DNA from 3 places in the Bradyrhizobium paxllaeri genome. Region 1 is predicted to be linked to each of the others. Evidence: riboswitches for the same ligand, from Rfam matches in the RefSeq annotation. Region 1 holds a riboswitch; each other region holds the start of a gene.
What was found. Region 1 has a riboswitch for cobalamin ahead of LMTR21_RS26325 (energy-coupling factor ABC transporter permease). Riboswitches for the same ligand answer to the same signal wherever they lie in the genome.
Positions count from the first base shown of each region.

Region 2: it holds a riboswitch for cobalamin, as region 1 does, so the genes downstream of both, LMTR21_RS13405 (TonB-dependent receptor) here and LMTR21_RS26325 (energy-coupling factor ABC transporter permease) in region 1, are expected to answer to the same signal.
Region 3: it holds a riboswitch for cobalamin, as region 1 does, so the genes downstream of both, LMTR21_RS13325 (DUF1636 domain-containing protein) here and LMTR21_RS26325 (energy-coupling factor ABC transporter permease) in region 1, are expected to answer to the same signal.

Region 1 covers NZ_CP042968.1:5,519,593-5,529,333, forward strand. The annotation lists gene LMTR21_RS41175 (hypothetical protein) at 1-24, opposite strand, end outside; gene LMTR21_RS42020 (histidine phosphatase family protein) at 1,634-1,984, shown strand; gene LMTR21_RS42025 (histidine phosphatase family protein) at 2,005-2,166, shown strand; partial or broken gene cobT (nicotinate-nucleotide--dimethylbenzimidazole phosphoribosyltransferase) at 2,161-3,308, opposite strand; gene cobF (precorrin-6A synthase (deacetylating)) at 3,265-4,014, opposite strand; gene LMTR21_RS26325 (energy-coupling factor ABC transporter permease) at 4,066-4,743, opposite strand; cobalamin riboswitch at 4,781-4,999, opposite strand; partial or broken gene LMTR21_RS26335 (nucleotide-binding protein) at 5,308-5,442, opposite strand; gene cobM (precorrin-4 C(11)-methyltransferase) at 5,442-6,224, opposite strand; gene LMTR21_RS26345 (cobalamin biosynthesis protein) at 6,221-6,589, opposite strand; gene LMTR21_RS26350 (bifunctional cobalt-precorrin-7 (C(5))-methyltransferase/cobalt-precorrin-6B (C(15))-methyltransferase) at 6,586-7,767, opposite strand; gene LMTR21_RS26355 (cobalt-precorrin-6A reductase) at 7,766-8,515, shown strand; gene cobJ (precorrin-3B C(17)-methyltransferase) at 8,491-9,225, opposite strand; gene LMTR21_RS26365 (precorrin-2 C(20)-methyltransferase) at 9,222-9,741, opposite strand, start outside.
Region 2 covers NZ_CP042968.1:2,857,014-2,866,754, reverse strand. The annotation lists gene LMTR21_RS13435 (TauD/TfdA family dioxygenase) at 1-683, opposite strand, end outside; gene LMTR21_RS13430 (thioesterase II family protein) at 652-1,407, opposite strand; gene LMTR21_RS13425 (MbtH family protein) at 1,431-1,658, opposite strand; gene LMTR21_RS13420 (TonB-dependent receptor) at 2,043-4,403, opposite strand; gene LMTR21_RS13415 (amidohydrolase) at 4,735-5,883, opposite strand; gene LMTR21_RS13410 (LLM class flavin-dependent oxidoreductase) at 6,056-7,078, shown strand; cobalamin riboswitch at 7,158-7,352, shown strand; gene LMTR21_RS13405 (TonB-dependent receptor) at 7,460-9,733, shown strand; gene LMTR21_RS13400 (PepSY domain-containing protein) at 9,736-9,741, shown strand, end outside.
Region 3 covers NZ_CP042968.1:2,832,966-2,842,706, forward strand. The annotation lists gene LMTR21_RS13295 (type II and III secretion system protein family protein) at 152-1,774, shown strand; gene LMTR21_RS13300 (hypothetical protein) at 1,789-2,187, shown strand; gene LMTR21_RS13305 (tetratricopeptide repeat protein) at 2,270-2,806, shown strand; gene LMTR21_RS13310 (hypothetical protein) at 2,840-3,778, opposite strand; gene bluB (5,6-dimethylbenzimidazole synthase) at 3,936-4,640, opposite strand; gene LMTR21_RS13320 (cobyrinic acid a,c-diamide synthase CobB) at 4,640-5,968, opposite strand; cobalamin riboswitch at 6,194-6,384, shown strand; gene LMTR21_RS13325 (DUF1636 domain-containing protein) at 6,495-6,947, shown strand; gene cobU (bifunctional adenosylcobinamide kinase/adenosylcobinamide-phosphate guanylyltransferase) at 6,944-7,462, shown strand; gene cobW (cobalamin biosynthesis protein CobW) at 7,482-8,495, shown strand; gene cobN (cobaltochelatase subunit CobN) at 8,510-9,741, shown strand, end outside.

The DNA of each region.
Region 1 (9,741 bases):
CGTCCGATAGCTCGGCGCGTTCATGCTTTCGGACTCCCACTAATTTTCGTGTGAGAGAAGCCGCGATGACAGCTGCGGCCGCCGTCACATCACTTTCTTCTTTGGCTCCTTGCTGAGAAGCGCATTTCGATCAGCGAACTGCATTCGTCTCCTGTCACTCGACGCAGGTCAGATCGCACCTTTCGATGCGCCGACGAGGCGCGCGGGATGAGTACAGTTTGTCGAGGACGGATATCGCGGCCAATGCGTCTTCGTGCGTTGCGAAGCCCGACGGCTCAGTACGGCGTCTCCGGTGCTGATTTGGATCAATCGAGTAGGTTTCTTATAACTCCTGCGCCTACGACTGGGAGAGCGGCATGATCGTGTAGGTCCTTCCCAGCAATGGACAATGCCACCAAGCACGTCGTGCGAGCCTTGCTTGAAGAGTGAAAACCATGTGCCTCGCTTGGCGGCGAGGGAATATTTGCACCTCGGCGTCGCTTTTCGAACATGCGCGTCTGCAACCGGACACGTCGAATACGACACCACCGTCGTAGCATCCCTCGATTTCGCAACCGTTTCGATGCGCATGTCGAACTCGCCCTGAACCTGTTAGGCCAGAACTGCATGAAGTGCGCATAACAGCGATAAAGAAGCCGCGCAATACGGCGGTGCCAGGGTTTTGGGCGCTGCCGGGCTCTGGCAGTATTTTCCCAGCTTTCCGGAGCTCCGTGGCAGTTGGCGAATGGTCTTGGGAATAGCATCGCCTCCTAACTTCAGGGGTGTGAGATCAAATGTAAGATCTCTAAGCGGGCGTTCGCCACAGTAAAGAAGCCCGATCCCTCTCGGCGGCCGCATTCGCTGAGTCGGAACCACTGCTTCGAAAGCGTACAACCTGACGCTACGTGCGATTCAAGTCTCACCTGAGGGCCCTCGCACGAATTTGTACGAACTTTCGGCTTACGATCTGCTCTTCGCTCGCTTTTTGTCCAGGAATTGTCGTCTCCTTTGGTAGTTGAACTCTGAGCCGCCGGCGCCCTCAGTTTCGCCACGCGCCTTAACGCAGGCTCCGGAGCTGTTCCGCGAGTGCCGGATGCTTTGAGTTAATCGCAGGTGACTGCAAACGGCTTCACCCCGAGGCGTGAGCGTGGGCTTTGATGCCGATCCGGAAGTCAACTCTTGCGTTTTGTGCACCGCCAACGCATATATGCACCACGGTAGCGCGATGCGCTATCGCAGCCCTCCTTGGGCGTTTCCTCCCTAGACTTGGGCCGCTTGTTCATTACAAGCGGCCTTTTTTCTGGGTCGCCGCTGTGGCGACAACCCCGGCAATTTTTTCGGAAATGGCTTCCGCAGGTGGTTAGGCGACCGCCACGCTCGGAACGAGTTGCTACACTTCGGCGCGAGCGGCCCATCGCCGTCGCATCAACGAGAAGGGGCGAGCGCGGTCATGAGTAACTGGCCTGACACGAGCCAACGCGCCTTCATTGCAGGTCCGCGGCACGGGAAGGTGTTGAGATACGCATTTTTCTCCGGCCGTGATATCAGTCCTTCGCGGTAAAGCCTCCACGGGCGAATGTTAAGAATGTTTCTCGCATTGATAAGCATCGGAGATATAGGGATGGAAGGGGAAGCCTTTTTTGGTTGGTCCGGCATGCGGTCGTCAATACTACCGAAGGAACAAATCTCCCCTCCGAGCGCTCCGGCTGATCTCAGCCGTCGGGCGCATTTGCAAGCCGTGCGAAGGCGCTTACCGCGGGACGCCGCAAGCTATGCGAGTCCGTCTCAACGAACTGTTGATACCGCGCGCGCATTCGAGCTTGATCCGATCCTCGTGCCTGAGTTCGGGGACTTCGGGCATTGGACCGGCCGACGTCACGACGATCTCGCCGCTCTCGGAGATGAAGGGTACGCCGAGTTCTGGAAGGATCCCGCTCGTTCAAGCCCACTCGGCGGCGAGAGCTTCGAAGATCAAATTGCGAGGGTTCGGGACTTCGTAGAATAGCTGCTGGTCCAGCAACACTCGTGGTGCATTCCGGCACTATTCGCGCCGCGCTCTGCGTAGCCCTCGACATCGCACCGCAAGCAGCGTTGCGCTTCGTGATCGATCCGCTGTCGATCACCCGAATTGATCGGCTGCGGAACGATTGGCGGATTGTGTCGGTCAATCCGAATGTCGCGTTATGAGCGATTCGGAACGCTGGCTTGCGCGAAGGTTGCCATTCCATTGTACAGAGCGCATGCAAGCCGCAGGATTGGCAATGCAAGCGCGACGCCCGCCCCCTCCCCTAGCCTGAGGTCCAGATTGAACAACGGCGGCACATCAGCGCCTCAAGAACTAGGCGGCGCCCCTGCTCGGCCGATTGATGCGAGGATAAGAGAAAGGGCCGACACGACGGATTAAGAAGCACCGCCGTCAATGCCGCGACAGACACGATAAAGCCGTCGATCAGGATCGGGAGCCGACGTTGAGCGGCGGTGATGATCGCGCCCGTAATCGCAGCAGTTTCGAGACCGCCTACCGCACACAGGATCCGCTCGGCAGAAGTTCCTGGTCTTGTAAGGGCATGACGAGCCAGCGCTGCATCAATCAGGTGCGCCTTGCGCGCACGGCTGTCGGCATCGATCCCGGTGCCATTGCCGGCCACCTGCTCGGCGCCGATGCCAAGCAGGGCGGCGGCAACTGCCGCAGAAGTCGTGGTGTTGCCGATACCCATGTCACCAAGGATCAGAAGATCTGGCTCCGCTGAGGCCGCGCGCGACCGCGCGCTTGCCGCCGTCGAAGGCGAAGGCGACCTCCCCAACTTGAGCGCCGCTTCCTTGCTGAAATTCCGGCTGCCGCGGCGCGGCTTGTCTGTCGCGACTCCCGGGATGGGCTGTTCGGCGAGCGTTCCGGCATCGACGATCTCCAGACTTAAGCCCAGTTCGCGCGCGAGAACCGAAATTGCTGCACCGCCTGACGCGAAATTCTACATCATCGCCATCGTAACTTCCTGAGGATAGGCCGATACGCCCTGCGCGACGATCCCGTGATCCCCTGCAAAGACGATGATCGGCACGCGCTCGGCTCGAGGCCGTTCGGTTTGTTGCGGACCGGCCAGGTCGATCGCGAGGTGCTCGAGGCGACCCAGCGCACCGGTCGGCTTGGTGAGCTCGGCCTGACGGGCAAGGGCGCCATCACGATGGGCAGTCGAAACGCCCGGGCACTCGTGATAGACGCACTCGGGTAGCATGTCGTCCTGCCCTTGGTGATTGTTCAAAATGCCAGCAGCCTTCGCACGAGTGCTACGACACGCGCTTGAGGATGTAGCTATCCATGATCCAGCCATGCTTGGCGCGTGCTTCCTGTCGGGCGGCGACGATGATTGGCCCCACTTCTGCGAGCGCACCTGACATGGTGATTTGCCGGGGCATCCCGAGATAGGCGCCCCACCAGATATGTAGTCCGTTCGGATCGAGCCACTGGAACGCGGCGCCGCCATCGAGCATGACGACCACCGTGTCGGCGCCGGATGGCCAACCGCATTCGCGCAGCCGCCGTCCGGTGGTGACGAGAAAAGGCTCCCCAATGTCGTTCAGCGGCAGTGAATGTGCGGCGCAAAGCGCCTGGATCGACGTGATGCCCGGGACGACCTCGATTATCGGCAACGGATCAAGCCTTTGTGCGATCCGCAGGCTCGAGTCGTATAGCGAAGGATCGCCCCAGATCAGCAGGGCAACGCGCCCGTCATCACCGAGATGCGCCGCAATTGCGCGGGACCAGGTCACGGCGACGGCGTCGTGCCATTCCTCCACTCCCTTGCGGTAGCTCTCCTGCGCAGTGTCGCGAACGGGCACGTCGAACTCAGCAACGCGCGTGCGGCTGTTCGTCAGGGCTTGCGCGCAAATCAGCCGGCGCAGGTCGGCGAGATCGGACTTCACCGGGCCCTTGCGCGGAATCAGCACCAAGTCAGCCGCATTGATCGCGCGGATCGCCCCAAGCGTGAGCTGCTCGGGATCGCCGCAGCCAATGCCTATCAGGGAGAGTGTCAGCATCACGTTATGAAACGGGGGCGGCCGCGGCTTGCGACCGCCCGTACGTCATCTTCAGGCGCCGTTGTGAAGCCGATAGGTAACAAGACCATCGGCAGTCACACCTCGCAGCGATTTCGCCAGTGCCAACACGGTCAGATCGGCCAGCGGTTCAATGACCACGACGAGCGCGTAAGAAGCGGCGAAAGACGCGATGGAGGCGAGGTTGTCGGCCGCAAAGCCCGCACCATACAGCGCCCAGAAGGCGACCCACCCCACGATGCCGGATTGATAGGCGGTCGAAAGCGCAAGTGCCTGCCGATACTGCAGGTCAACATAGGCGGTGTTGCGAGGAATGATCCGCCCAGCCAGCGCCTGGATCGCAAACAAGGGCACCAGCAGCGTCGTCACGTTCATACCATACTGCGGCAGGTCGGTCGGCACGAAGAACAGCCCCTGCAGCAGAAGACCAAGCGCCAACCCGAACGCGGCTGGCGCTGCGCCGAACAGGAGAAACAGCGTCGAGCCGAGAATGAAATGCACCTCCGAGACCCCGACCCGGAAATGCGGCAGGAGTTCGAAGAACGAGAAGACCAGGACCGTTGTTGCGACGGTGCGCACCGCCAGCGAAACAATCCCCTGCGCGCGCACGGTTTCGACCACGAGCTTGAAGGCGCAGCCGGCGGCAACGGCACCGGTCGCATAACTCAGCACGAGCTTGGCGCCCGTAACGATACCTGGTTCGATATGCATGACTTAAGTCCCTTCTGCCGTCACACCCGACGGCGTTAGCGTTAAAAACTGCAGGGCCGGTCTCCTGGCTCGCGGTTCGAAACGGGTCCCCGGCCTTCCCAGGCCTGATGGCCCAGTGGCGGATCGGAGCCCCTCACCGCTTACAGTCGCGGGGGCGGCCGGGCTTTGGGCGCCGCATTCAGGTCCGCCCTTCCCCGTTCCGAATTATGCTCTGGCGCTTTGCGCCGCTTCGAGCACCATGCCTGCTCTGTGTGCTCCTTCCGACGAGGAGACGTCAAGGGGCTCGCGAGATCGGGCGACAGCGTCATCATCGAGTCTCTCCCGCCAGCGTGCCGAAAAGAATGATCGGCGCCGTCGTTGCGGCGCCGGTTTGCGTTAGCTGCTCTACGAGCTTCGCAATCGTGGTGCGGACAATCCGCTCCTCCGCGTGGCCAAGAGACTTGCAAATAGCGCCGGCGTGTCGGCAGCCATACCGTGCTCGATCAGTTTTGCCGCGAGCGCCGGGAATGTGTCGCTTCCTCATATAAAACCCGGTCGTTGATTCCGGATCGGCAAGTGCCGCGCATCGATATAATCGGGCCCGCTCTTGAAGCACTGGACCTTCAGCCCGCGATCGCGATAGGCGCCCGCCAACGCCAGCATCAGCATCGTCTTGCCGACCCCGGATGCAGGCGCGGAGATGACAAGGCTCGCCGTCATCACGAGCCTTCCGGAAAGCGCGGCGTCGGCCCGATCGGCCGATATCGGCGGTCATAGTCGACGGCATACAGTCGGCTCTCTCCGAAATCTTCCGAACCCAGTGTGCGGCCAACCAGAATAACGGCTGTGCGCTCGAGCTCGGTGCTTACAGCAGAGTCCAAGGTACCGAGCGTGGCGCGGACGATGCGCTGATCCGGCCAGCTTGCGCGCCAGACTATTGCAACCGGGCAGTCTCCTCCGTAGTGCGGCGTCAGCTCATCAATCACCGTGGAAAGCAGATGGATCGAGAGATGGATGGCGAGCACCGCACCGGTCGCGGCGAAGGTGGTGAGCTTCTCGCCTTGCGACATCGCGCTCGCCCGGCCCGGCATCCGTGTCAGCACGACCGATTGCACAAGATCCGGTAGCGTGAGCTCGGCCTCGATCGCGGCCGCGGCGGCGGAAAAGGCCGGCACGCCCGGCGTGATTGAATAGGAGATTTGAAGCGCGCGCAGGCGGCGCAATTGCTCGCCCATCGCCGACCAGATCGAGAGATCCCCGGAATGTAGCCGTGCGACGTCCTTGCCCTCATGATGTGCGGTGACGATCTCCGACATGATGTCGTCGAGCGACAGCGGCGCGGTGTTCACGATCCGTGCATCCTTTGGGCAATGGGCAAGAACGCCCTCGGGTACGAGAGAGCCGGCATAGAGGCAGACCGCACAGGCGGCGATCAGATCGCGACCGCGCAAGGTGAGCAGATCAGCTGCTCCCGGTCCGGCGCCGATGAAGTGCACCGTCATTCGGCGTCTCCTTCCGCGATCGCTGCGGTCGCCGTCCGATCCTGCGAGACGGCCCGCGTCGAAACGAGGCGCGCACCACGGCCGGCGACCGCAAGCGCTGCGGCTTCGGCGACGGAGCCCGTACCGAACTTCGCCTTGATGGATTCTGACTGTGTGGGCGTGGCAATGCCGGCCAGGACATCGGCCGAAACAGGCCGGATCGGCACGGTGAGTTCGCGCGCCAGCAATTTGAGCGCGGCGGTTTCGGCCTTGTCGCTGACGGTTGCAACCGCCGCGAGATCTTCAGGACCGCCCGCTGCGGCGAGAGCTTCGCGCAGCGCAGCCAGTGTGACCTCCCGCTTGAACCCCAGACCTGCGACCTTCACTTGACTGCACTCCATTGCACGACCGGCCGCACCGCTTCCCAGGAGCGGTAGCGGCCGAGGTGACCCGCATGCGCAATCTCGATTCGCATCAACTCGCCACCGTGGCGTTGATGAAGGTCCGAGAGTAGCGCCTCGGTCTCCAGCGTGACGGCATGCGCAACCAACCTTGCTCTCGGCTCAATGCGCGACCACACCGAATCGAACATCCTAGCGTCGAGCCCTCCGCCGATGAAGACGGCTTGCGGTGTCTCAAGGCGTGAGAGGATATCAGGCGCTATTCCCTCAACGATGGCGATCCGATGCGTCAGACCGAAGGTTGCCGCGTTGCTGCGGATATTCGCTACGCGATTAGACCGCGCTTCGATGGCGATCGCCGTGCCCCCACAGAGAGCCCATTCTACCGAGATCGAACCTGAACCGGCGCCAATGTCCCATAATCTGTCGCCGGATCTCGGCGCCAGCGTCGAAAGCGCGAGCGCGCGCATCGGCCGCTTGGTGATCTGGCCGTCATGCACGAAGAGCGCGTCCGAAAGGCCGGAGCTGCGCGGAACGCCGTGCGGTCCATTGGTTTCCAGCGCAATTGCCACCGGCCCCGCGCCGCCATCTGCGGCGTAGCTGTCGGCCCGATATTGCGCCACGGATTCGCGGGGACCGCCGAGCGCGGTGAGCGTCCACAGCCGTGAATCGCCCCAGCCGCGCGCCGTCAACCATTTGGCCAGATCGCCGGGCGCCTTGCCGTCGCGCACGAGACAAATGATGCGTGCTCCATGTGTCAGATGCGGCACCAGGCGTTCAAATGGCGCCGCGTGGATTCCAAGACAGACGACAGATTCAAGCCGCCATCCGAGCCGCGCCGAGGCAAGCGAGAATGTCGAGGGCGCGGGATGCGCAATCCATTCGCTCTTGCTGAGCCGTTCCGCGAGACTAGCTCCTACGCCGTACCAGGACGGATCGCCCGAGGCCAGCACCACCGTCGGACGACCGCGGCAGGCCAGCACGCAATCTGTCTCGAACGGCGCCGGCCAGGGACGGCCGCGGTCGGCAATCCCTGCCAGCGCGAGATGCCGTTCGCCGCCAAACACCGTCTCGGCTTCCGCAAGCGCCTTTCGGCTTGCATCCGAGAGGCCGGCAAGGCCATCTTCGCCAATGCCGATTACCGTCAGCCAGGGATCATGCATGATGCGCGCCCTCATTCTGGGCGGAACAAGCGATGCCAATCTGCTCGCAGACGCTGTGGCGCGCGCGGGGTGTGATGCGATCTATTCCTATGGAGGTCGCACCCGCGCCCCCGCGAACCAGCCGCTGCCGACCCGCATCGGAGGGTTCGGCGGCGTGAATGGCCTTGCCGAGTTCATTCGGCGCGAGGGAATAACGCACCTTGTCGATGCAACCCATCCCTTCGCGGCCGAAATGAGCCGTAATGCGGTTGCAGCGTGCGAGACGACCGGAACACCGCTGATCGCGCTCGAGCGCGCGCCCTGGGCAAAAGGGACCGGCGACACCTGGATCGAGGCCGCGGATATCTCCTCCGCTGCGGCAGCATTGCCGAACAACTGCGCGCGGGTATTTCTTGCGATCGGACGGCAGCACATCGCAGCTTTCAGCGCCAGGCCGCAGCACGCCTACACTTTGCGGTTTGTCGATCCTCCCGATAGACCACTGCCGTTTCCGGACGTCGATGTCATCGTGTCGCGCGGACCGTTCACCCTCGCCGGCGAATTGGAGATGATGCGTGCGCGCGGCATCGAATGGGTTGTTGCCCGCAACTCCGGTGGAGCGGGCGCGCGCGCCAAGATCGACGCCGCGCGCGAGCTCGGCCTTCCCGTCGTGATGCTCAAGCGGCCCGAATTGCCTGACAGGCCCCGAGTCGAAAGCGTGGCGGAGGTCATGCAATGGCTCCGTCATCGGGCATGCCTCGGTGCATAGACCCAGCGGCCGACGCGGCGCGTTGCCGAATTACCGACGATGACAAGGGTTCGCATGTCGGCCATCTCGGGCCGTGCCTCGCGCAGCATCACGGTTTCAATTCGCTCCGCGACCGTGCTGACCGCATGGGCGAAGATCACGAGGCGCTCGCCGCAACCTGCCTCCTTCAGCACCGAGAGCGCGCGTTCAAAACCCTCGGGCCGGCTCACTGAGCGCGGATTGTACATCGCGATCGCAAAGTCGGCTTCGGAGGCAAGCCGCAAGCGTTTCTCGATCATCGACCACGGCTTCAGATTATCGGAGAGATTGATCGCGCAAAAATCGTGGCCGAGTGGCGCGCCGGCGCGCGCGGCGGCTGTCAGCATTGCAGTCACGCCGGGCATAACGCGGATTGCAAGCCCATGCCATTGAGGCGAGACTTCAAGTGCTTCGAACACAGCCGCTGCCATGGCGAAAACACCTGGGTCTCCCGAAGAAACCATGACAACACGGCGTCCTTCCGATGCCAGCTGCAATGCATCGCTTGCGCGCTGCAACTCCATGCGATTGTCTGATGGATGCAGCGTAAGTCCTTCACGCGGGGCTACTCGCGCGACGTAGGGCGCATAGCCCACGACGTCGGTCGCGGCGGCGAGCGCGGCGGAGACTTCCGGCGTGACTAGCGCCTGGTCGCCCGGCCCAAGTCCCGCGATCGTCAATATGCCCGTCATTCGGCCGCCTCTATCCGGCGTCCCCGCCCATGCACGAGCACGACCGCGAAATAGGGGCACTCGGTCTCGTCCACGTCCTTCAGCCGCGCGACGCGCTCGGCCGGCATAGTGCCGCGTTCGATCAGCCATGCCTCGCCAAGGCGGCCGGCGGCGGCAAGCGCGCGGCGCACCTTCTTCAGATTGCGACCGGTCTTCATGATGACGAGCGCATCGGAATTGCGCGCGCGTTGCTCGAGCTCGTGTTCCGACAGCGTACCCATCAGTACCGTCATCACGTCGTCGCCGAGGGCGATCGGCAGGCCGACCGAATTCCAGCAGCCAGCCATGCCGGGAATGCCGGCGATCACCTCGATCTCGACGCGGCGCTGCAGACGTGCACGGAGGTGCATGAAGGAACCGTAGAAGTAGGGATCGCCCTCGCAGAGAACGACGATGTCGGCCGCGCGGGCGATCCGCGCAAGACGCTCCGCCCACTCGTCGTAAAAGCCGGTAAGGAGGCCAACATATTCCGGACTA
Region 2 (9,741 bases), 2.7 Mb from region 1:
AGGTGCGCCTGATTGAACCAGACCCATTCCCCCGTCACCGGATGGCGCGCCGTGCCCTGGCAGATCTGGCGCGTGCGAAGCTCGCCATCTTCCTTCCACTCGCATTCGATGTCATGCCCGGCGCAGTAAGCCTCGACTTCTGATCTGGAGTCGGTGCCGAATACCTGCTGCCAATCGACATCGAGGCCGTTGCCGTAGTTGCGCACATACATCACGCCCTTGTCGGCGAAGCGCTCCCGGATCGCCGGCGGCATATCGCGATAGATGGCGCGGCTGTCGGCGATCGGTGTCTCGCCGCCCTCCAGCGCCGGCTGCATGCAGTAGAACCAGATCTTCATCGGCCAATCGCGCGTATAGGCCTGCTCGTTATGCAGCGGGATATGCTGGTGCGGCGGATATTCCGTGGACGTATAGACTCCGGAGGTGACCTGCGAACGCGGTGTCGATCCAAACTCATAGGTCAATAGCGGATGACCGAAATCGGCCGCGAAGGCCCGAAACGCATCGGGACCGTCGAGCGAGAAGTCGCGAAACACGATGCCGCCGCAATCGGTCAGATGCCGGTCGATAGTCTCGCGCAGCATCGGCAGCGCTTCGCCTAGCGGCTGCCCGACCGAGTCGGCCTTGAGCAGCAACGGAAGACTTCTGCCCTCAATGAGTGGCTGGACGGAGAACGCGTTCATGATCCTCGCTCCGATGCAAACCAATCGATCGCCCCGATTGCCGGGCCAGCGCCGTGCCGATCAGGTCGATCAGTTCAGCCTGCTGCGTGTGAATGAAGAAGTGATGCCCCGGCAGCATATGAAGCGTGAATGACGCCGAGGTCTCGCGGCCCCAGCCCTGCAGCGCTTCGCGGCTGGTTTCGTCGTCGACGCCGCCGAAGACATGCACGGGGCACGGCAACGGTGGCCGCGGCCGGTAGACATAGGCGCCGCACATCAGGAAATCGGCGCGAAGCACCGGCAGGGCCGATCGCATCAGCTCCGGGTTCGACAGCACCTCCTCCGGCGTGCCTCGCAGGCTGCGCAATTCCCGCAGCAACGCCTCGTCGCTCAGCGGCTCGCGCCATTTGCTGCCGTCCCGAACGGCCGGCGCCTCCGCGCCCGAGGCAAAGAGAATGGCTGGCGCCGGTGCGCCGCGATCGAGCAGGCTGTGCGCGAGCTCGAACGCAATCACGGCACCAAGGCTGTGCCCGAATAATGCGTAAGGCGCGTCAAGCTGCGCGCCAAGTTCGCGGGCGAGTTGCGAGGCCAACGCGCACGGATCGGTCGCCGGCGGCTCGTCCATGCGCGCGCCGCGCCCGGGCCACTCCACCGGCCGAACATCGATCCACGATGGCAGCAGCCTGCGCCACCGCGCATAGATCATGGCGCTGCCGCCGGAGTAAGGCAGACAAAGAAGCCGCATCGGAAGATCAAGACTCCGCTGGCTCAAGCCGACTGCTGTGGCGCCGTTTCGTCCATGAATTTGCGCAAGGTCAGCGGGCGCATGTCGGTCCATACCTGCTCGATGTGATCGAGACACTCCTTCTTGCTGCCCGTCTTGCCCACCGCTTTCCAGCCGTTCGGAATTTCCTTGAACGTCGGCCAGATGGAGTATTGCTCTTCGTGATTGATGACGACGGTGAAGGTGACGTCGTCTCTGTCGAACACCATCATTGGTTCGGCCCCTCTTCAGAAAACGAATGGAATGACGTTTGACTAGGTCAGAAGCAAATGACGGTCAAAACAATATCGGCGCCGAAGTTTTTAATAGCTCCAAGTTGGCGACCGCATGACATGATGCAACCTCCGCGCTTGCGCGCGAGACGGGTGACAAGTCACTGATTTGCAAAACGATCCGCAGTTTCTTGCAATTCTAGTTTTTTGAGTCGGAACAATTTTCGAGATTCGAAATCGCACATCAGCGTTCGGAGAATCTTTTCATCGCATTGTCATCAATTTCGATGAGTGAACTTTTGTCGACAATGCAGATCAAATAAAACCGCCGCGGACGGGATCCGCGGCGGCGCGTATTGGAAACGGATGAGAAGGGTGCAGCGTTCAGAAATTGAACGTCGTCGACAGGAGATAGGTGCGCGGGGCAGCGAGCGTGATCACACCACTGTAGGCCGATGCCCAGTAGGCTTCGTTGAAAACGTTCTCGATATTGGCGCGCACCACGATCGGCTTGCCGTTCCAGGGCGACGTAAACGTGTATCGCGCCCCGATATCGACCCTCGTCCATTCCGGAAGCGTGAGGGTGTTGGTTACGTTGACATACTGCGAACTGGTATAAACGATCCTTCCCGTGAGCGTCAGGTCACGCATAAACGGCGTATCCCACTCAGCACCGATGTTGGCGGTGACCGCTGGAACGCCGACCGCAGTCCTGCCGTCTGTCGCGCCATTGTTGGCCGTCTTGACCTGTTTGCCATCGATCAAGGCCAGGCCACCGAGCAACCGGATTGCAGGCGTGATCTCGCCGAACACGTTGAGTTCGACACCGCGATTGCGCTGCTGGCCATTAAGAACCTGGACGTTGCCTACCGCGATAATGCTTGGCTGCGTAATATCGAACACACTCATGGTCGTCGTCAGGCGGCCCGTATCGATCTTCACACCCGCTTCGGCCTGCTTGGTCTGACCGGGCGGAAACACGGTCCCGATATTGGCGAACCCGCTACCCACGACATGCGGCGTTTGCAGTCCTTCGATATAGTTTGCGTACAGCGAGATGTTCTCGACCGGCTTCACCACCAAGGCATAGGCCGGGGTCCATACGGAAGAATCCGTTTCCGGCCTGCTTAGAGCGGGCGTGAGATAATTCGTTACCTCACTTCCGGCCGTCTGACGACGAACGCCGACCGTCAGCTGAACACGCTTGTTGAACATCGACATGGTGTCGGAAACGCCCACGCTTGAGATATTCACATTGGTCAACTGGCTCGCGGACAATGTCGTGAAGTTGGGCTTGGGAATGTTGGTCGGCTCGGTGTAGAGGTTCCAGAAAATAATGTCGGTTAGAGCATTGTTCGAACGCGTCCAGACCTTCTGGTTATAGGTTCGGTCGTTGATGGAGTAGTTCACATTGACCGCGTGATTGACGGGACCGGTGTCCACGTTTGCGCGAATGCCGGTCTCACCCGCGAGCGTCTCGAAAGTCTCCTTGCCGGCAAACGGACGCGACCACAGGCCTCCCAACTGGAACACCCCCGGAGGGGACGTCAGTGCGCCCGGCGCGACATTGGAGATGTTGGGCGAAGGATAGGCATAGTTGATGTTGCTGTCGTGATAACCAAACGACGCATAGGCGGTTACCCAGTCGTTGACATCGACCTCGCCTTTTACGGTCGAGAAGAAGTCCGTCGGCGCGTAATAGGCCCACGGAACCTGGAAATTCGTTCCAGCCTTCGGTGGCGGCGGAATGAGCGTTGTTGTCGTAGGTATATTAAAGAAACGCATGGGCGGATTCAGATTGTCGGCCTGGTAGCCGAGATCGACCGCCACGCGCGCGTTCTCGCCCCGATAGTCAAGGCCGAGAACAACGTTGCCGAATTCGTCGGTCTGACGGTTCCACGGCGTACTGCCGTTCGAGTAGGTGCTGTTCAGCCGGACCCCCCACTCCTTGTGTTCGCCATAGCGCCGGCTGACGTCGATATTCCCGCCGAACTGCGACCTGGAAACATAGGTGCTCGTCAGCTGCGTAATGTCGACGTCAGGAGCATGCTTGGTGATGAGATTAACGCTGCCGCCGACGGCACCACCGCTCGCAACACCGGTACCGCCAGTGGTCATGCCGTTGAGCACAGCGCTCGGTCCTTTCAGGACTTCGACGCGCTCGATGAAATTCGCCCCGATAGAGTAATACGGCGCGATTCCGTACAGGCCGTTCAGCCCGTAATCGCCGCTGTCGAGATAAAAACCGCGAACAAACAGACTATCGGCGCCGCCACCCGCCGCCTGGATGACGCGAACTGAAGGATCGTTCATCAGGACGTCGCGGATCGTCCGCGCCTGCTGGTTCTGTATCAATTGCGCGGTATAGTTGGTCTGATTGAAGGGCGTATCCATGACGCTGCGATTGCCCAGGAGTCCGAGGCTCCCTCCCGTCGCGACCTGCCCTCCTGCATACGGAGCCGGTGGCGAACCAAGCGTTCCGGTCGAAGGCGTCACATATGGCACCGGCTCCACCCGGCGAGGCGCAGGCGCAGCGACGCGCCGCTGCACGCGTGATGTGGACGTTTGCGATCTCTGAGTCGTCTGCCGCGCTCTGGGCTTGTCGGGAGCATCCACCGTCACAGGCGGCAAAGTCTGCGCGAACGCCTGCTGGCCGGTCGAAACATTCAATGAAAGCGCGAGATAGCTTACCGCTCCCAGCGAAACAGCGCGCACAACATTTCTGGCAGCGACTTCATACGTCATACTTCCACCCCAAAAGCCCACAAGCAGGTCCCTGCTCGTTCTAGCTACCGAAGTGGAAACAGCGAGTAGAAGCTATCTAAGGTGATGCTGCGCACGCACAGCGGCTTGCATCAGTGGCGATAGAGCAACACCGCACTTTCTAATAGTTCTAAATTCCCGCGCGAATGTTTTCGAACCCACGCTCCAATGAACGAATTTCGTTCGTACGATTCGACGCGCGCCATCCTGTTTTGAATCTTTCTAATTTTGATCAGTTCTAATTTCTGACACGACCATCAAACGCGACACCGGATGGCATCATCATTGCCGCCTTGCATGCGCTCAAACCTTTTCAATCCAACAGGTTGCGCAGAGTCCGCATGAAGACCCTCGCACCAGTTTCAATGAGCTGATCGGGAAAATCATAGTTCGGCTCGTGCAGGCTAGGATGCTGCTCCCCTGCGCCAAGGAAGAACATCGCGGCCCTCGACCGCGAGTTGAATCGTCCGAAGTCCTCGGATCCCCGCATCGGAAGGCCTTGCGTGGAATGACGCACGCCTTCTGCATCGAGCGCGCTTCTGAGATGCGCAACGGCCTCCGCATTGTTCAGGCAGTGACTGAAAACGTCGCGATAGGTGATTCTGACCTGCAGCCCCTCGCGCGCCGCCACGCGCTGCACCAGATCTTCCGCCTGCTGACGTATCAGCTCCATCGTCGAATCGGTCAGCGTCCTCAGCGTCACCCAGAGTTCGGCCTGACCGGGCGAGATGCCGAATGCCGGCTCGCCCAGCCTCGCATGGGTGACCGTCACCATCGAGAACGCTTCATCCAGCGCGCCACCCCGCCCCAACGCGGTGATTTCGCTCAATAGCGTTGCGATGGCCCGTTGCGGCGAAACGCCGAACTCGGGGCTGGAGGCGTGTGCGGTTCGCCCGGTCAGAACGATCTGCATTCCGCGCGAGGCGCAATTGACCAGACCTTCGGCAATCGAAACCTGCCCAACCGGCAGACCCGGAAGATTATGCAGCGAGAAAACAAAATCGGGCCGCACTTCATCGAACTTCGCATCGGCAAGGACCGCCGCGGCGCCAGAGCCGTCCTCTTCAGCCGGCTGGAACAGCAGCATGGCCCGCCCCCGCTTCGGCCGTTGCCGGCCCAGGCACCGCGCGACCGCCGCCAGAATGGTCATGTGTCCGTCATGGCCGCAGAGATGCGCCTTGCCCGGCACCAATGACCGATACGCCAGCTCCGAGGTCTCCTGAATCGGCAATCCATCGAGCTCGGCTCGAAGCATGATGGTCGGGCCGGGCACGTCCCCTTCATAGATTCCGAGCACGCCATGGCCGCCGAGCCCTGCAACTACCTTGTCGGCGCCGGCTGCATGGAGCAGCGCTTGCACGGTCGCCGCGGTCTTTTCTTCCTGTCCCGATAATTCAGGCTTACGGTGAAGTTCCCGGCGCCATGCCATCAGTTCGGTCAGATCGTGTTCAGTCAGGAACATGGACAGCTCTTGATATTGTGTTTGGCGAAACAGACCAGACTTGCGCATCGATGATTACATGATCGGGGAGGCAACATACATTCAGATGTTTCCTTGAGCTGGCGCAGCGTCGGGGATCAAGGATCGCCTCCTGCAAGGCGGTTGAAGCCATTCGTGAAGACGGACTGCCCGTATGAAAAAGATCGGATTTCTCTCCTTTGGTCATTGGACCGGTTCTCCGCAATCGCAGACGCGCACGGCCGCGGACACGCTCCTGCAGTCGATCGACCTGGCCGTTGCGGCCGAGCAGTTGGGCGCGGACGGCGCCTATTTTCGCGTCCATCACTTTGCCCGCCAGCTCGCCTCCCCCTTCCCCCTATTGGCTGCGGTCGGCGCGAAGACCAGCCGAATCGAGATTGGCACCGCCGTGATCGACATGCGCTATGAGAACCCGCTCTACATGGCGGAAGATGCCGGCGCGGCCGATCTCATCTCGGGCCAACGTCTGCAGCTCGGCATCAGCAGAGGATCGCCCGAGCAGGTGATCGATGGCTGGCGGTATTTCGGCTTTCAGCCGACCGATGGCGAAAGCGATGCCGACATGGGGCGGCGCCACGCAGAAGTCTTCCTCGACCTCTTGCGCGGCCGGGGTTTCGCGCAACCCAATCCCCGGCCCATGTTTCCCAACCCGCCCGGGCTGCTGCGCCTCGAGCCGCATTCCGAAGGCCTTCGCGAGCGGATCTGGTGGGGCGCCGGCTCGAATGCCACGGCAATTTGGGCGGCAAAGCTCGGCATGAATTTGCAGAGTTCGACACTCAAGAGCGACGAGACCGGAGAAGCCTTCCACATCCAGCAGGCCGCTCAGATTCGGGCCTACCGTGCGGCCTGGAAAGAGGCCGGCCATGCACGGGAGCCGCGGATCTCGGTCAGCCGCAGCATCATCGCGCTCGTGAACGACCGCGATCGCGCGTATTTCGGTCGCGGCGGCGAAGGTGAAGACCAAGTCGGTTTCATCGACGAAAGGACGCGGGCCATTTTCGGGCGCAGTTACGCTGCCGAGCCGGATGCGCTGATCGAGCAACTAAAAACGGACGAGGCGATTGCCGAAGCCGATACCCTCCTCCTGACCGTTCCCAATCAACTCGGGGTCGCGTACAACGCCCATGTCATCGAGGCAATTCTCACTCACGTCGCACCCGCCTTGGGATGGCGTTGAGCCGCTCTCTTATAGAGTAAGCGCCACGCGGATTTTGCAGCCGTGGGGAGGCGCGCGATTGACAGCCCTTTCCAGATGAAATTATGGTGATTGCGACGGTTCTCCTTCGGGAGATCAAAAGGGAATACGGTGCGGGGTCTCCCCAACGCCGTGGCTGCCCCCGCAACTGTAAGCGGTGAGCCTTCGCCAAATGCCACTGGGCCTGCAGGCCTGGGAAGGCGGCGATGGGTAACGACCCGCGAGCCAGGAGACCTGCCGTTAGTCGTGGTCACACGCGAGCACATTGGGCGGGGTGTTCTGGTGGGTGTTGAGCCGTCGTCTCCTCGAGGCAGCGGCCAAACTGGTTCGCGGTGACGTGCCACGTTATCGCGAGCCATACTGATGAATTCCCATGCTATCTTCGCGCCGCGGCACCGCCGCGCGCTTCTCGGTTCGATTACATTCTCCTGCCTGCTTTTTCCCGCCGATGGCTGGGCCCAATCCGGAAGGCCGACCCAAACGCTCGACCCCGTGGTCGTGCAGCCCTCGGCAACGCCGCCGAATGCCCGCAGCGTCCGACGCGGCAATGCCAACCACGCCGCGCGTCTTCGCCAGCAACGCAGCGTGGCCGCCAACACCGGTACACCGGTCGCCACACCGACAGGTCCGGCCTTCGCCGCACCGACGCTCAACCTCACCGGCACCAGCACGGCTGGCAGCCGGCTCGGCCTGACGCGGCTGCAGACACCAGCCAGCGTGGAGGTGATCTCGTCCGAAACCATCGCCGAGCGCGGCCAGCAGAATATCCTCGACGCGGTGACGCAAAACGCCACCGGTTTCACCGCGAGCCCGGCGCCCGGCAATGGCGGCGTCTCGTTCAATACCCGCGGCTTCACCGGCCTCGGGTCTGTGATGACGCTGTATGACGGCACCCAGCTTTATATCGGCGCCGGCACGGTGACGTTTCCGTTCGACACCTGGTCGACCGAACGCATCGAGGTGCTGCGCGGCCCTGCGTCGGTGATGTATGGCGCAGGCGCGGTCGGCGGCGCCATCAATGTGGTTTCGAAACTGCCATTGTGGGTCCCTCGCAACCAGGCCGAGGTCTCGCTGGACAGCAACCTGACGCGGCGAATTGCCGTGGATAGCGGCGGTCCGGTCAGCAAGGACGTCGCCTATCGGATCACCGCCTCCGGCAACATGTCGGACGGCTGGGTCGATCGTGACAACACCTCGAATGTCGCACTTCACGCCGTGGTCCAGATCAAGCAGAACGAAGACGTCACCTGGACGCTGTCTACCGACTATGGTGATCGCAATCCGTCGCGTTACTTCAGCACGCCCCTGATCAACGGCAAGCTCGATGAGCAGCTACGTTTCAAGAATTACAACGTCAGCGACAGCCACATCCGCTACCAGGATAGCTGGAACCAGGTGAAGACCGAATGGCAGGTCGCTGATGGCATCTCGATCCAGAACACACTCTACTATCTGAACTCCAAGCGACACTGGAAGGACGTCGAAAGTTACGCCTACAATCCCGCCACCGGCCTGATCAATCGAAGCAGTTACATCGAGATTTTTCACGATCAGCAGCAGGTCGGCAATCGCATGGATGCGAAATTCCGCGGACATGTCCTTGGCATGGTCAATGAGTTCCTTGCAGGCTTTGACGTCAACAGCATCAATTTTACCCATACCAACAATTCGCCTTATGGCGGCGCGTCATCCGTCAACCCGCACAACTTCGTTCCAGGCGTATTCAACAGCCCGAACCCCACGGTTCCCGGCTTTGGCAGCGTGACCAACCAGTATGCGCTGTTTGCCGAGAACAGGCTGTCGGTCACCGAACAACTATCCCTGATTGCCGGCATCCGCCAGGATGAGCCGACAGTCACGCGCATCGACTATGTCGTACCTGCCAACAGCTTCGAAAAGTCGTTCTCCTCGACGACCTGGCGCGCGGGTGCGGTCTATACGCCCGTCAAGGATCTCGCTTTTTATGGCCAATATTCCACCGCGGTCGATCCGGTCGGAGGGATCATCTCGCTGTCCGCCGCAAACAGGAATTTCAACCTGGCCACCGGCAAGCAGATCGAGGTCGGCGTCAAGCAATCGTTCTGGGGCGGCCGGGGCGAATGGACTCTGGCCGGCTATGAGATCGTGAAGAACAATTTGCTCGCGCGCGATCCCAACAACCCAACGGTGACCGTCCAGGTCGGCCAGCAATCGTCGCGCGGTGTCGAAGCATCGGTCGGCTTCGCGCTCGACCATGGCTGGCGAATCGATGCCAACACGGCCTTCCTGCGCGCGAGGTATGACGACTTCGTGCAGTCGGTCGGCGGCCTAGCCGTGAACTATGCCGGCAACGTGCCGGTCAATGTGCCGCAGAACGTTTCCAATATCTGGGCGACCTGGGCCTTTGCACCGAACTGGTCGGCCTATGCCGGCGTGCAGATCGTCGGCAAGACCTTTGCAGACAATGCGAACACGATGACGCGCCCGGCCTACAACATCGTCAACGCCGGTGTGCAGTGGAAGCCGGATCTCAACACCACCGTGTCGTTCCGCGTCTACAACCTTTTCGATGAGGTCTACACGACGTCGGGCGGCACCACGCAATGGCTGCTCGGAATGCCCCGCACGGCCCAGCTCGCCGTCAACGTGAAGTTCTGAGCGTGTCA
Region 3 (9,741 bases), 2.7 Mb from region 1:
AGGCCGGTGTGCACAAGGACAAGGAATTCGGGCGTAACGATTTATATTGGAACAGCTTGTAAGCTCTACGACCTGGTGTGCCGGGAGAGTTTTGGGACGCCGATGCCGTAAATTTACGGGAACGGAAGTGGATTGCGGCGAGGGGGATCGAATGAGGGGCGGTCGCGTTTTTGGTGGCGCGCGAGGGAGGCTTTTCGCCTCGAGCGCAATAGTTCTTGGCGCTGCGCTTGCCTTGTTTGATTCCGCTGACCAGGCGGGGGCTGCAGAGCGGCGGAGTTCCGGCGGCGGCGTCTTCGTCAGCGAAATGAGCGACGTCCAGCGCGTCAAGGTCACCGTCAACAAGTCGCGCACCTTCAGGGTCGATACGCCTTTTTCAACGATTGTCGCGGGCTCGCCCGACATCGTCGACGTGAAGTCCTTGAGCGATCACCTGATCTACATTCAGGGCAAGCAGACCGGCACCACCAACGTCATCCTGTTCGATTCGTCGATGAGGCAGATTGGCATCCTCGATGTCGAGGTCGCGATCGATACCGGAAATCTTCAGCAGAACATCCGGACCAGCACCGGCATGCGGGGAATTCGCGTCTCGGCCTCCGAGGGGCAGGTGGTGCTAAGTGGAACCGCGACCGACGCGGTTACGGCGGAGCGAGCGATGGCGATCGCCACCAGCACCGTTGCGAAAGGGGGCGTCGTCGTCAACGCGATGAGCGTCGCGGCGCCGCAACAGGTGATGCTGGAGGTGCGGTTTCTCGAGGTCAATCGCGAGGCGGGCCGCGACCTCGGCATGAACCTTTATGCGGGCAATGCGAGTGGCTCGAACCTCGCAAATTCCGGTCTCGGCAGTAGAAGTACCGTCAATGGCGCAATAGTCCCCGGCAGTGGTCGCGTACCACAACCAAATGTGGGGCCACCTGCAGGGACCTTACCCTTGCTTGGAACCGTAGGTACGCTGGCCAGTGGAGCTGTGCCGTTTGGTAACCTACTCACCAGCGTACTGAGAACGAGCAGCGGCGCCTCGGTCGACCTGCTGGTGTCTGCACTGGAAACCAAGGGCCTCTTGCGCCGGTTGGCGGAGCCCAACTTAATGGCGCTATCGGGCGATGCCGCGCGCTTCCTGGCCGGCGGTGAATTTCCAGTGCCAGTCGCCTCCACGGCGATCGCGGGCGCATTGCCGACTGTTACTATCGAATTCAAGAAGTTCGGTGTCGAATTGGCCTTCGTGCCCACCGTTCTCTCTCGCGGCGTGATCAACCTTCGGGTTGAGCCAACGGTCAGCGAACTTGATTTCCAGAATGCTGTGACGATCGCGGGAACGACCATCCCGGCACTATCGCGGCGTGATGCACGCACCACGGTCGAGTTGCGCGACGGCCAGAGTTTTGCCATCGCCGGCTTGCTGCAGACCCGCAACCGGCAGGATGTTTCTCAACTGCCCTGGATTGGCTCGGTGCCGGTGCTCGGAACGCTGTTCCGCAGCTCGTCTTACCAGCAGCAGGAAACGGACCTCGTCATTATCGTGACGCCGCGACTGGTCGCGCCGGCGGCCCCCGGCCAGGCACTGGCGTCGCCGCTCGACTCGCGGCTGCCGGCCAACGATGTCGACTTCTTCCTCAATGGCCAGATGGAAGTGCGCAAGCGCTACAACGACTACGTCAATTCAGGTGGCGAGGTTAAGGGACCTTATGGTCACATCATCGCGCCCGAGGTCACCGCGACGATTCCGGTACCGGCCCCCGTTGCAAACCAGCCGGTCGTGAAGACGCTCAACTGAGGAGGAAGCGAGAGATGACCATCAGGTATCTGGCTCTGTTCGCGCCCATCCTGCTCGGGGGATGTTACGGACTGTACGGTCATGACGAAGTGGACCGCTACTTCCAGCGTTCCGACACCGTCACGATGACAGCCGGCGATGCCAAGCAGGTCAACGCCGTCACCCATACTATCCATCCGTGGCCGCGAAATGTCGGCGATCGCAGGATCGCGTACGACGCCCGGCGCGTGGGCGCCGCCGTGACACGCTATGGCAACACGAAACAGCCGGTGGATCAGCTTCCCGACATTGGCGATGCGACGAAACAAATGGGCGTGCGGACTGCCCCAACCCAGAACGTCAACATAGAAGGATTGGGGGCTGGATCGACTGCTGGCGTATCAGTGCCGGTTGGTGGCGCGGCGAATAGGTAACTGGTTTTGGTAAGTAAAGTTAGCGGTGATTTTTTACGAACGGTGCAGTGAGTCTGCTGGGCCGCGCGGGGGACGAAGGTTTATGCGGCGTCTGATTTTAGTGCTGGCCTGCTGCTGGTCGGGGATAGTCCTTGGCGGGTGTGACTACACGGTCAGGGAGGCCGCGATCGTGGCGCCCGTGGATCCGCCAGGCGGAGACCCCGTACAGGAGCCGACCGACGTCAAATATTATCCTTCGGATGAGCCGGTGCGACTGGGGCTGGAGCATTTCAACCGCGGCAGCTACGGAATCGCCAATCGCTATTTCAGGGATGCTGTCGAGAAATCGCCGAAGGACGTGACGGCCTGGATTGGGCTCGCGGCGAGCTATGATCGGATACGTCGCTTTGATCTCGCCGATCAGGCGTATGCGCAAGCGATCCGGCTGGGCGGCGAAACCGTTCAAGTCCTCAATGATCAGGGATATTCGTACATGCTGCGCGGTAATCTGAATGCGGCGCGGCGAAAGTTCGAGAAGGCTTATTCGCTCGATCCGACCAACCCGGTGATTGCCAATAACCTTGAGCTTCTCAACGGCAGCCGGCGATTCATTGAAAGGCCGCCGAATAATCAGCCATAGACCTTGCCGGTCACTTTTAAGAATTTAGACGATCTAGTAGGGCGGCAACACCGCGTCGGCCTTTTGACTGTCTCGCTTAACGATGATGATCGCCCCGTTTCGGATGGCGAATCGTGCGCCGACCAATTTGGGCACCTTCTCCGTTAGCGATGACGGCAGCGGGATTGTCCCTCCCGTAACGGGATCGCCGACGTTAACGGCTGCTGCCGCCGGGCCCGTAAACGGCGCCGGCTTGATGTATTCACGGATCAACTGAACTTCTTCGCGCGAAAACGCGAGCGACGGCTGCTGGGACAGATTTTGCGCCAGGGCCTTGCTCTTTTCGGCGGCAGCCTTGATCTCCGCCTCCCTGGTTTTCTCTGCCAGATCAAATCTCGCCAGCCGTTCCCTTGAGGAAAGCAGTTCCTTTTGGAGCGAGGCAATTTCAGTTTTCAGGGATTTGATTTGAGTGAATGCCACCACCGCGCCGGCGCAGATTACAATGACGAGCAGGGTCAGGAGCGCAAAGGCTCCGACGCCAATTCCCGCAGTTCTGCGCGGAGCCGTTGTATTCGGTGCATCCCGCACCAGATGACCGCGCCAGATGCCGCTCAGCCGCTCGAGCCTTGCGGCGATTGCCTTGAGGAGGCGGCGTGGAGCGTCTCGCGTGGGCGGTTGCAACCCGAAGCGAGCACTCCGCGTCAGGAAAGCAGGCGCATCCGCGGCGCGATCGGGAATGCAAGGCGCGTTACCGGCTTCCAGCGTGCTCAATAGCGAGCGGCCGGCATCAGTGATCTGTAGTTCGTGACTTTCCAGGATCACCAGACCGGACTGAACGATGTCGATATCGCCAAGTGGTGAGAACTCTTCCGTCGCCTGGGCCTGATCTTCGTTCGCGACAAGGACTGCAACCTCGCGCGTGACTTCCTCAAGTGTCGCACGCCCGTCGGGGCGTTGAGCCAGCACCGTCAGGATCGCCAACTTGAAGTGCATGCTAGCCCTCGCCATCCGCGAAACGGCTGAGTCCGGCCTCCGGCGGCGTTCAGCAATCTCGCCGTCGTGGAATCGAGCATATCATGCAACGTCAAGATTCGCGATTGCCGACGCATTTTGCCGCAGTTGGAGCAGACTGCGGCAGGCATTTACCCCTTCATCGCGTAATGACAGTCCGTCCCGCGGCTGTGCGATCCTGCCAGCCATGCCTGACGAGTTCTGGATCGATGTGTTCTTCTTCCGGCCACCCGACACACAGATAGGCCATGAATTTCCAGTCCTCGGGAACTTGCAAGGCTTTTGCAACATGCGCCGGGTCAAGGATTGAAACCCAGCCGACTCCAAGCCCAACAGACCGGGCCGCAAGCCAGAACGTCGCGAGCATTGCAGCGACCGAATATTCGAGCGTCAGCGGCATGGTGCGGCGCCCGAGATTAGCCCCTTGATCCGTGCTCTGATCGCAAAACACGGCAAACTGCACGGGCGCGACCTGCAGCCCTTCCAGTTTAAGCCGTGCGTAAGCGATTGCATGGTCCGCTTCATAAGAGGCAAGCGCCTCCGCGTTGCAACGCGCGAAGTCCTCCCGGATTTTGTCTCTTGCGTCTTTGCTTTCGACGTTCACCCATCTCCAGGGTTGGCTGTTGCCGACAGAGGGAGCAAGTTGCATGAGGTCCAGCAAGGCATCGATCGTCTCTGCCTTGACCGTGTCAGCGCGGAAGCGTCTCACGTCACGGCGCCACGCGACAAGCTGCGCAAATTGCGCCTGAAATAGTTCATCGAAAACCGGCGGAATCGACGTCGAAAGGTTTGCACCGGCGAGTGGCTCGCGGCTTGCTGTGCTTTGCTGGTCAGGGTGGGGCATCAGGATTCCGCGATGATGTGAAAGAAGCTGCCGGTCACCTGGCCACGGCGGCTTCCCGTGGGCGCGAAATCGCTGCCGTAAGCGTCGGCGACAAAGGCGAACGGCTCGTCCGCGCCATGAGCAGTGACCTCAGCATAATGGAATTCATGTCCCTTCAGCTTCGTTCCCGCGGGCCCGAGACACCCGGAGGCTGCAAGGCGCGCTTCCCTGTAGCCGAGATGCATTTTCGGTTTGGACAAGCTCGTTTGAACGCCGAGAAGTCCCGCCATTGGATAGGTTGTTCCCGCCGCGTCGGTCAGGGTTTCGCCCAGGATCATGTAGCCGCCGCATTCGCCGTGAACGGGCTTGGTGGCCGCGAAGTGTCGCAGCCCCTCAAGAAAACGGCTCGCCGATGCAATTTGCGCGGCGTGAAGCTCCGGATATCCCCCCGGCAGCCAGCAAATATCGCAGTCAGCTGGCGGAAGCTCATCAGCGAGCGGCGAGAATGTTTGTATTTCCGCGCCGCTGTTACGCCATCCATCCAGGATGTGACGATATGTAAAAGAAAACGCCTCGTCGTGAGCGATCGCGATGCGCTGTCCCGGCGGCTGCAGCGCTGCCGCGTATGTGCCGGTCTGCGAGGGAAGAAATTCTTCCGCGCATCCGAAGAGCTCGTCCATCTGCACGTGTTGGGCCACGAACTCCGCCATCGCGTCCAGTTTGCTTTCCAGCTCCGGAGTTTCGCCGGCCTGTACCAATCCCAAATGGCGCTCCGGCAACGCCATGCCGTCGGATTTTGGCAGGCTGCCCAGGATGGGAATCGCAAGTCTGGAAATTCCATCACTTACCAGGCGAAGATGCCTTTCACTGGCAACGCGGTTCAGAACGATGCCCGCGATCTTCACCCGTTCATCAAAGGTCATAAACCCCTTTGCGATTGCGCCCGCAGATTGCGATTGCGCGCTGACATCGAGCACGAGCACCACGGGAAGGTCGAGCGCAGCAGCCACATCCGCGGATGAGCCGCTTCGACCGGGTTGAACGGGAACGCCATCGAACAAGCCCATGGACGCTTCACAGATCAGCAGATCGCTGTCCTTCGCAGCTTCGGTTGCAAGCTGTGCGATAAGGCCAGGTTTCATCGCCCAGCTATCGAGACTGACGCCAGGCTGGCCGCAAGCTGCACCATGAAAGGCCGCGTCGATATAGTCCGGTCCGCATTTTGCGCCGGCCACGCGAACTCCACGTCTTCGGAAAGCCCGGAGAAGTCCGATCGTCAAAGTAGTCTTGCCGCTGCCGGATCGAGGAGCAGCTATCATGAGACCGCGCGGAGGAGGGGCAGCTATCATTCTACGCGCCGATCACCGAGCGCCGCTTGCGACGGACGAATATGCCTGCGATCGCGGCGGCTTCGCCCTGCGGTCGATCCGTGCGCAAGGCACATCCGCAAGTATTTGATTATACTTTGGAAAGTTTCGGCGGCGGCGTTGGACATCAGGTTCTTTCTTGTCAATGCGGTACCTGACGCAACTCTGCGGACGGGTCAACCGCCGTTGACCGGAGCATCTTCGGCGGTTAGCGTCATCGGCGATGGTCCTTCCGCCAGGAAGGTGAAAAGGGAAGCCGGTGCGAGAAACCTCAACGCCGGCGCTGCCCCCGCAACTGTAAGCGACGAGCCCGCGCCGGTGCCACTGGGAAATCCCGGGAAGGCGGCTACGGGCAGTGACTCGCGAGCCAGGAGACCTGCCATCACGAACTGTGCTTTGGAGGCGTCTGGGCGGGGTGCACCGGACGGGAGCGAGCCCGATGGCGCCGTTTGCCGTCGCGCGCGACCCAACAAAGCTCGCGGCCGCAAGGCCATGATACGAGCAGATGATGGATCGCGACAGCGCTACTCAACCCGCTGGTCAAGCCTTGATCGAACAGCCGCAGGCCAACCTGCCTGACGGGCCCGTCGTCGTGAGTGTTTGCATCACCTGCAAGACTGCGGATGGCGGTGCTGTGGTCGGCCCGGAGATGTACGCCGCGGTGCAAGCCGCGATCGGGAAGGACGACGCCAACGTTGCCGTCCGCGCGGTGCAATGCCTCAGCGTTTGCAAGCGCCCGGCGACGGTAGCGGTCACGAGTCCCGACGGATACACATTCCTGTTTGGCGATCTGCAGACCGAAAGCGGCACGGCGGCGCTGGTATCTTTCGTGCAATCCTACCAAAAAGCCGATTTCGGTCTGGTCCCCTGGCGGGAACGCGCCGAGGTGCTGCGAAAGGGCATGGTGGCACGGGTGCCTCCCATCCGTTGGTCACCGGACGACGGACGCGCACCGAAATGACGGGTCTGGCTACTACCTTGGTGCTGGGTGGCGCCCGCTCCGGCAAATCCGCGTTTGCCGAATCGCTCGTAAGCGCCAGCACGCTGGCGAAGGTCTATGTCGCGACGGCTACCGCCGGCGACGAGGAGATGAAGAGCCGGATTGCGTTGCATCGCGCCCGCCGCGGCGAGGGCTGGATCACCATTGAAGAGCCGCTGGCGCTGGTCGACGCGTTGATGCGCGAGGCGACGCGCAATCGCGTCGTGCTGGTAGACTGTCTCACTCTGTGGCTGTCAAACCTGATGTTCGCCGGGCGCGATCTAGAGGTCGAAGCCCGCCGTTTGACGCAATTTCTCGACGTCGCAAAGCATCCCGTCATTTTTGTCTCGAACGAAGTCGGTCTTGGGCTGGTGCCGGAAACGCCGCTCGGCCGGGCGTTTCGCGATGCGCAGGGGCGACTGAACCAGGCCGTCGCCGCAGCCGTTCCGCAAGTTGTGTTCATGGCAGCCGGACTTCCGCTCTGGCTCAAGCGCTAATCTCAAGGAGAGTGAAAATATGTTGCGTGTTCCGGTTACCGTGCTGACTGGGTTTCTTGGCGCTGGTAAGACCACCTTGCTGCGCTCGCTGCTGACCCAGGCGGATGGACGCCGCATCGCCGTCGTCGTCAATGAATTCGGTGACGCTGGTTTCGACGGCGGCCTCGTGGAAGAATGCGCAGCGAACGCCTGCGCGCCGGGTGACGTCATCGAACTTACCAATGGCTGCATCTGCTGCACGGTGGCGGATGACTTCATTCCGACAATGGAACTGCTGTTGGGGCGCGACAAGCCGCTCGATGCCATTGTCATCGAGACTTCAGGCCTGGCGTTGCCGCAACCCCTGCTGAAGGCATTCGCATGGCCGGCGGTGAAAACGCGCGCCACGGTTGACGGTGTCGTTACCGTCGTCGATGCGCTGGCGCTTTCGGAAGGTTGGGTTACGCTCGATGAGGACGCGGTCGCAGACCAGCGTGCCGCGGACGACTCGATCGATCATGACGACCCGATCGAGGAGGTGTTTGAAGATCAACTGGCCTGTGCCGACCTTGTCGTGCTCTCGAAGAGCGACCTGGTGTCATCCGTGGCGCTTGCCGATATTGAAACACGGTTGAAGGCTGCGCTCCGCCCGGGAGTCAATATCGTGCGTTCGACGGGCACATTGGCGCCCGCGGTGTTGATCGGAATGAACGCCGGCGCCGAGGAAGACATGGCGGCCCGCGCCGGTCATCACGGCGAGGAAGAAGAACACGATCACGACGATTTCGACAGCATCGTCGTCAAGCCGTCGATCGCGCTCAGCGTCGACGAGATGCGGGCTCGGATCAGCGACGCGCTCGGTCTCGAGGGTGTGTTGCGCGTCAAGGGCCATGCGCGGGTCTCGGACAAGGTCGCGCCCGTGGTGGTGCAGGCGGTCGGGAGCCGCGTCGATCTGGTGTTCGGCCGGCCGGACGCGAAGCAAGCCGAGCGGCTCGTCGTGATCGGGCTCAAGGGATTTGACGGGACCGCCGTACGGCGGGCGTTGGTGGAGTAGTTCGCGAGAGCCAGATGCACCTCAAGCTCGACACCTCAGGCGGCATCGACGATGGCGATGTCGCGCGCGATCTCGGACAAGCTACCGCCGACATCGTCGTGCTGTCTGCGGCGGACAGCGATCTCGCCGCATTTGGCATCGCCCATGCAGCGATGCCGGACGGCTTTCCGACGGTGCGGCTGACCAACCTGTTGGCGCTGGGTCATCCCGCGTCTGTGGATGCCTTTGTCGAGCGTACGCTGAGCGAGGCAAAAATCGTCGTGCTGCGCATGCTGGGGGGCGAAAGCTACTGGCCGCACGGCGTCGAAAGCCTGCGGAGCGACGCCTTGCGTCGAGGTTCGCTGTTCGCCTGTATTCCCGGCGAGCTGGATTGGAATGCGTCGCTGGCCGCGCGCGGGACGCTGGATCGCGATAGCACCTACGCGTTATGGCGTTATTGCACTGAAGGCGGCGTCGAAAATGCCCAACTCGCGCTTCGCTTCGCGGCGCACCTGATCGGCAGAGGTGAGGCGCCGCCGCAGGCGCGGCCGATGCCTCCAGCGGGATTTTGGGGCGGTGAGCCGCCGCGTTCCGATCGCCCCAATGCAATCGTCGTGTTCTATCGCGCGCTGGTGGCCGGTGGCGACACCGCCGGCATCGACATGCTGCGCGAGGCGCTCAATGCGCGCGGGCTCAATACGGTCTGCCTGTTCGTCACCAGCCTGAAAGACGGACGGTCGGCAGCATTTTTGCAGACTGCGATGGCCGCCTATCCGCCCGACATCATCATCAATGCAACGGCGTTTGCGACGGCGACCGCGAACGACGATGCCGGCGTGCTGGCGGCGTCAGGTTGCCCGGTCCTGCAGGTGGCGCAGGCCGGCATATCCCGGGCCGCCTGGGAGGCTTCGACGCGGGGCCTGGCGCCACGAGATCTCGCCATGCATGTCGTGTTGCCCGAAGTCGATGGCCGCATCTTCGCGAACGTCATCGCTTTCAAGGAACGCAGTGACAGCATAGGCGAATTTGCGCCGACAGCGTTTCGTCCGGTCCCGGATCGGATGGATGCGACCGCCGATCTGGCGCTGGCCTGGGTGCGGCTGCGCCGTGAAGTGGCAGCCGAACGCCGGGTAGCGCTGATTCTGGCCAACTATCCGAACCGCGATGGCCGGCTGGCCAACGGCGTCGGCCTGGATACGCCGCAAAGCCTGATCGACGTTCTCAGGGCTTTGGAAAGGGCAGGGTACGATACCGCGGAAGCGCCTGT